One region of the Microbacterium sp. USHLN186 genome, then DNA from elsewhere that is predicted to be linked to it. Evidence: predicted binding sites of a transcription regulator. Region 1 holds the regulator's gene; each other region holds the start of a gene.
What was found. Region 1 encodes HrcA, which represses chaperone genes, less so after heat shock. Its sites were predicted from a motif close to TTNGCACTCGNNNNNNNCGAGTGCNAA; they were not measured.
Positions count from the first base shown of each region.

Region 2: groL (chaperonin GroEL) is a predicted target of HrcA. The motif match lies at 1,263-1,289, and genes of this name have one in related genera.
Region 3: groES (co-chaperone GroES) is a predicted target of HrcA. The motif match lies at 1,342-1,368, and genes of this name have one in related genera.

Region 1 covers NZ_JBBCYA010000004.1:10,931-13,193, forward strand. Annotated here, with positions in the region: gene dnaJ (molecular chaperone DnaJ) at 1-891, opposite strand, end outside; gene hrcA (heat-inducible transcriptional repressor HrcA) at 935-1,978, opposite strand; gene hemW (radical SAM family heme chaperone HemW) at 2,091-2,263, opposite strand, start outside.
Region 2 covers NZ_JBBCYA010000005.1:196,057-198,319, reverse strand. Annotated here, with positions in the region: gene groL (chaperonin GroEL) at 1-1,226, opposite strand, end outside; gene WFG93_RS11620 (LytR C-terminal domain-containing protein) at 1,353-1,946, opposite strand; gene WFG93_RS11615 (DUF3263 domain-containing protein) at 2,046-2,263, opposite strand, start outside.
Region 3 covers NZ_JBBCYA010000003.1:130,970-133,232, reverse strand. Annotated here, with positions in the region: gene WFG93_RS08110 (hypothetical protein) at 1-752, opposite strand, end outside; gene groES (co-chaperone GroES) at 961-1,257, opposite strand; gene WFG93_RS08100 (class I SAM-dependent methyltransferase) at 1,399-2,263, shown strand, end outside.

The sequences.
Region 1 (2,263 bases):
CAGCACGTCGCCGGACTGCACACCGGTGCGCAGTTCGAGATCGACCGCGCCGTCCAGACCCTCGATGGTGGTGGTGGTGCCGAGGATGGCATCCGTCATCGATACCTCGAGCGTCGCGAGCAGGTCGTCGCCGTCGCGGCTGAACACCGGGTGCGGGGCGACCGAGATCTCCACGTACAGGTCGCCGTGCGGCCCGCCCGCGCGGCCCACCTCGCCCGAGCCGGGCAGCTGCAGTCGCAGGCCGGTCTCGACGCCGGCCGGGATGTCCAGCGCCACCGTGCGGCGCGAGCGCACCCGCCCCTGACCCGCGCACGAACCGCACGGGTTGGGGATGACGGTGCCGTATCCCTCGCAGCTGCCGCACGGCTGCGTGGTGACGACGTTGCCCAGCAGGCTGCGCACTTGACGCTGGACGTGGCCGCTGCCGCCGCACACGTCGCAGGTGACCGGCGAGGTGCCGGGCTGGCAGCAGCTGCCCTGGCACGTCTCGCAGAGCACCGCCGTGTCGACCTCGATGTCGCGGTGCACGCCGAAGACGACGTCGCCGAGCTCGAGGGTGACCCGCACGAGCGCGTCCTGGCCCCGCTCGCGACGCGAGCGCGGACGCGCGGAGCGGGCGCCGCCGGCTCCGAAGAACGTCTCGAAGATGTCGCCGAACCCGCCGAACCCGCCGAAGCCGCCGGCCTGGTCCCCGCCCATGTCGTACCGGCGCCGGGAGTCCTCGTCGCTGAGCACGTCGTACGCGTGCGTCACGAGCTTGAACCTCTCCGCGGCATCCTCACCCGGGTTGACGTCCGGGTGCAGCTGACGCGCCAGCTTGCGGTAGGCCTTCTTGATCTCGTCCTGGGAGGCGTCTCTCGACACCCCGAGGACTTCGTAGTGATCCGCCACGGTCACCTTTCTTCGTGTGCGTGAATATGTGCCGGCCACCGCATCAGCGGGCGGCCTCGTCCTCTTCGAGCATCCGCGACAGGTAGCGGGCCACGGCCCGTGCTGCGGCGAGGTTGCTCGGATAGTCCATGCGCGTCGGGCCCATCACGCCGACGCGTGCGGAACCGCCCGCGGACCCGTAGGTGCTCGCGACGATCGAGGCCTCCCCGAGACCGAACGGCGCGTTCTCGGTGCCGATGCTGGTGGCCAGGCCCTGCTCGTCGGTGACCATCTCGCTCATCAGCCGCAGCAGGGTCACCTGCTCCTCGATCGCCTCGAGCAGCGGATGGATGCTGCCGCGGAAGTCGTGCTCGCGGCGCGCGAGGGTCGCCGCTCCCGCCATGACCAGCCGCTCCTGGCGGAACTCGGCGAGCTCCTCGCCGATCACCGCGGCCAGCGCGGAGATCGCCGGATGCAGATGCGCGACGGGTCCGGACGGCTCGGGTTCGGCGATGGCGGAGATCCGCTCGGCGGCCTCGCTGACCGCGCGCCCGGTGATGAGGGCGGCCAGCTGCGCGCGCAGCACGGCGACATCGGCGTCGTCGACCTCCATCGGCAGCGGCGAGATGCGCTGCGACACGCCACCGGCGTCGGTGACCAGCACGACGAGGATTCGCGTGGGCGCGAGCGCGACGAGCTCGACGTGCGTCACCGCGGCCCGGGCGAACGAGGGGTACTGCGCGAGCGCGACCTGCCCGGTCAGCTGGGTCAGCACGCGCACCGTGCGCGCCATGAGGTCGTCGAGGTCGCTGGGCGCGGCGAGGAACGACTCGATCGCCGTGCGTTGCGGTGCCGAGAGCGGACGCAGCTGCGCGAGGTGGTTGACGAAGACGCGGTAGCCCTTGTCGGTCGGCACGCGCCCCGAGGAGGTGTGCGGGGCTACGATGAGCTCCTCGTCCTCGAGCTGGGCCATGTCGTTTCGGATGGTCGCCGCGGACACCCCGAAGGCGTGCCGCTCGACGATGGACCTGCTGCCGACCGGCTCGTGCGTGGCGACGTAGTCCTGCACGATCGCACGGAGGACCTCCAGCCCTCGCTCTGTGACCATGATCCCTCCCGCTGACACTCGAACCGACTCCGCCCGGCACCTGGATTGGCACTCCGGCCCCCAGAGTGCCAATCCTACCCCGGGTCACCTGCGCGCTGACCGCCGACGGGGTTCAATCCGTGAGCGCGCGCACCACGGCATCCGCCAGCAGACGTCCGCGCAGGGTGAGGCGCACCCGGCGCTCGCGCAGCGCCGCCTGCGGGTCGATCAGTCCGTCGCCGATCAGCTCCGCGACGCGGGCACGACGCTGCGCGGCGATGTCCGCGATGGCGAGCCCCTCCGCGA
Region 2 (2,263 bases), on a different contig from region 1:
ATGCCCTCCTCGACGGCCGCCTTCGCGTTGCGCACGGCGTCCTCGATGCGGTGCTTGCGCTCCTTGAGCTCGACCTCGGTCGCAGCGCCCGCCTTGATGACCGCCACGCCACCGGCGAGCTTCGCGAGGCGCTCCTGCAGCTTCTCGCGGTCGTAGTCGCTGTCGGTGTTCTCGATCTCGCGACGGATCTGGGTCACGCGACCCTCGATCGAGGACTGCTCACCCGCACCCTCGACGATCGTGGTCTCGTCCTTGGTGACGATGACCTTGCGAGCACGGCCGAGCAGGTCGAGCGTGGTGTTCTCGAGCTTGAGGCCGACCTCCTCGGTGATGACCTGGCCGCCGGTGAGGATCGCGATGTCCTGCAGCTGGGCCTTGCGGCGGTCGCCGAAGCCGGGAGCCTTGACGGCGACCGACTTGAAGATGCCGCGGATCTTGTTCAGCACGAGGGTCGCGAGAGCTTCGCCCTCGACGTCCTCGGCGATGATGACGAGCTCCTTGCCGTCCTGGATCACCTTGTCGACGACCGGCAGGAGGTCCTTGATGTTGCCGATCTTCTGGTTGGCGATGAGGATGTACGGGTCCTCGAAGACCGCCTCCTGGCGCTCCGGGTCCGTGACGAAGTACGGGTTCAGGTAGCCCTTGTCGAAGCGCATGCCCTCGGTGAGCTCGAGCTCGGTGCCGAAGGTCTGCGACTCCTCGACGGTGACCACGCCCTCCTTGCCGACCTTGTCGATGGCCTCGGCGATCAGCTCGCCGATCTCGTTGTCGGCGGCGGAGATGGATGCGGTGGCCGCGATCTGCTCCTTGGACTCGATCTCCTTGGCGCTCTTGAGCAGGTCCTCGGTGATCGCCGCGACGGCCTTCTCGATGCCGCGCTTGAGCGAGATGGGGTCGGCGCCGGCGGCGACGTTGCGCAGGCCCTCGCGCACCAGTGCCTGAGCGAGGACGGTCGCGGTCGTGGTTCCGTCACCGGCGACGTCGTCGGTCTTCTTGGCGACCTCCTTGACGAGCTCCGCGCCGATCTTCTCGTACGGGTCGTCGAGCTCGATCTCCTTGGCGATCGACACGCCGTCGTTCGTGATGGTGGGGGCGCCCCACTTCTTCTCGAGCACGACGTTGCGACCACGCGGGCCGAGGGTCACCTTGACGGCGTCGGCCAGGATGTTCAGGCCGCGCTCGAGGCCACGACGGGCCTCCTCATCGAAAGCGATGATCTTTGCCATGAGTCTTTCGTCCCTCCCGGACGTAGGCGATGGGGATTAGCACTCCGAGTATGCGAGTGCTAACACCCAGTCTGGCACTCGACCCCTGAGAGTGCAAGCCGCCGGAAGGCGCGGCTCTCAGCGCGCTCAGGGCGCCGGAGTGGAATCCGGCTGCTCGGACGAGGGAGCGCCGCTCGCCGCACGATCCAGCCCGATCACCACGGTGAGCTGCGGCTCGTCGCTGTCGTTCAGCCCGGCGTAGAAGTCGCTCTGCTGTGCATCGACGTCGCCGAGCAGCTCCGCCAGGCCGAGCGCCGCATCGCGATCGGCCTCGTCGACGTAGAAGACGGTGGTCTTCGAGAACTCCTGCGACGAACCGTCGCTGCCGAACACGTGATCCGACGACCATCCCGCCGTCAGCAGCTCGGCGCGCACGTCGTCGACCAGTCCCTTCTCGGGGGTCGCGTTGATGATGAGCACGCGGTACGAGGTGTCCAGACGGGCGATCGCCCCCGGCGTCTGCTGCGACGTCGCGGGCCGCTCCTCGCCGCCGAACAGCGAGATGCGATCCATCATGACGAGCGTGACGAAGATCCCGCAGACGATGAGGACCAGCGCGATCGCCGCCGACCACAGCAGCACCACCAGGCCGTTCATCCCGGGCTGCTCGGCACGGTGCGCCCCGACGCGTCCGGCGGTACGGGGGACGTCGTCGAATCGATCGCGGGAGGACTTCAGCACCCCTCGATGCTAGCGGGCGCTGGGTGGGAACCCTGCGGAAGAGCCTCGTCCGCAGCCTCGTCCGCGCGGCGCGGGAGCGGGAGCGCGACGGCTGGCGCGTCAGCCCACGAAGCCGCGCATGCGGGCGGCGCGCTGCGTGGCGCGGGCGTCGCGCAGCCGCCGCAGTCGTCGCACCAGCAGGGGGTCGAACTGCAGCGCCTGCTCGGTGTCGATCAGCCGCCCCAGCAGCTGGTAGTAGCGCGCGGGGCTCATCCCCAGCTGCGCGCGGATCGTCTCCTCCTTCATGCCGCCGTGCCGCGGCCACGCCGCCTCCAGCG
Region 3 (2,263 bases), on a different contig from region 1:
GCCGCCGCTGCCGCGCCGCCCGAGGAAGCCGTGGAGATGCTCTGGTTGACGGACTGGTCGTTGAGCGTCGTACGACCGTCGATGTGAAGCGTGCCGCCGCCTCCCATACCCGCCATCGCGCCCATGCTGCCGCCGCCGGCGCCGATGCTCACGTCCCCGAAGCCGGAGTTGTACTGCCGCACACCGGTGGTCACCGAGTTGTCGTACAGCGTGTTGTACGAATCGGTCACGGAGTGGTCGGAGTTGTCGCGCCACGAGCGGTCGGAGTTGTCGGAGTTGTCGTTGTACGAGTCGTTCGTCGAGTTGTCCGAGTTGTCCGAGTTGTCCGAGTTGTCGGAGTTGTCCGAGTTGTCGGAGTTGTCCGAGTTGTCGGAGTTGTCCGAGTTGTCGTTGTACGAGTCGTTCGTCGAGTTGTCGGAGTTGTCCGAGTTGTCGGAGTTGTCGGAGTTGTCGTTGTACGAGTCGTTCGTCGAGCTGTCATCGACTGAGTTGTCGGAGTTGTCCGAGTTGTCGGAGTTGTCCGAGTTGTCCGAGTTGTCGGAGTTGTCCGAGTTGTCCGAGTTGTCGGAGCTGTCGTTGTTCGAGTCGTTCGTCGAGCTGTCGTCGACCGAGTTGTCCGAGTTGTCGGAGTTGTCCCGCACCGAGTTGTCCGAGTCGTCCCTCACGGAGTTGTCGGAGTTGTCGTTCCCGACGTTGTCCATCCCGGTGTTCACCTGCGTACCGAGAAGGTTGACGTTGTCGTCCAAAGCCATGATCGATGTCCCCTTGTTCGAAGAGCGCCGCGTTGCGCTTGATCCGAGTGTGCGACTCGGCACTCGATGCGGCATCGGGAGCCGACCCGGGGTCTGCGGGTTCGTCGCGGGGGGAATCGGGGGTGACCGGTGAGGCGGATAGGGGCGGCACGACAGAGGGTCCGGATGCCGTGGCATCCGGACCCTCTGGGAGCTGTGTCGAACCGCGTCAGCGGACGACGACGGCGAGCACGTCGCGCGCCGAGAGCACGAGGTACTCGTCAGCGCCGAACTTCACCTCGGTTCCGCCGTACTTGCTGTACAGAACGCGGTCGCCCACGGCGACGTCGAGCGGAACCCGGTTGCCGTTGTCGTCGATGCGGCCGGGGCCGACTGCCACGACCTCGCCCTCCTGGGGCTTCTCCTTGGCGGTGTCGGGGATGACCAGACCGCTTGCGGTGGTCTGCTCTGCCTCGACCTGCTGGATGACGATGCGGTCCTCGAGCGGCTTGATGGAAACCGACACGGTGTACCTCTTCTTTCGTGACTGAGATCAGAAGACTGTTAGCACTCTCGAGGTGAGGGTGCTAACTCCAGTGTAGGACGAGGGCTGGCACTCATGCAATGCGAGTGCCAGCTCTGACGCGCTGCGCCGTAGGCTGAAGGGGTGGAGATGTCCGAGCTGACCGCCCTGCTCACGCGCGAGGGTCTCGCCCTGCTCGACGAGGTGGGATCCGTCGAGCAGACCGCCGACGTCGCCCGCGCGGTCTCGCGGCTGCGCGCTGCCGGCCACTCCCCCGACCTCGTCTCCGCGGTCGTCGGCCAGGCCCGCCTGCGGGTGAAGGCGCGCGCGAAGTTCGGCGAGCTCGCCGACCGGATGCTGTTCACCCGCGCCGGTCTCGAGCAGGCCACGCGTCTGAAGGTGGCCGCCCTGCACGCCGGGCGCCTGCGCCGCGCCGGCATCGGCGAGGTGGCCGACCTAGGCTGCGGTATCGGCGGCGACAGCCTCGCCTTCGCGGGCGCCGGTCTCGAGGTGAGCGCGGTCGACGCGGACGAGGTCACCGCCGCAATCGCGGCGTACAACCTCGCGCCGTTCGCGGCAACCGTGCAGCACGCCACCGCCGAGGACTACCTCGGCACGGTCCGCAGCGAGCAGACGGCGATCTGGCTCGACCCGGCTCGCCGCACCGCCGGGCACGCCGAGACCACCCGCACCGCCGCTGCCGACTGGTCTCCGTCGCTGGACTGGTGCTTTGAAGTGGCGCGCCGGCATCCGACGGGCATCAAGCTGGGTCCGGGCCTGGACCGCGAGCTGATCCCCGACGATGTCGAGGCGCAGTGGGTCAGCGCCGACGGCAGCGTGGTGGAGCTGGTGCTGTGGAGCGGGGGGCTCGCCCGCCCCGGCATCCGGCGCGCGGCACTGGTCATGCGCGGCGGGGAGACACACGAGCTCACCGGAGTGACGGATGCCGGCGACGAGCCCGTGCGCGAGCTGGGCGCGTTCCTCCACGAGCCCGACGGCGCCGTCATCC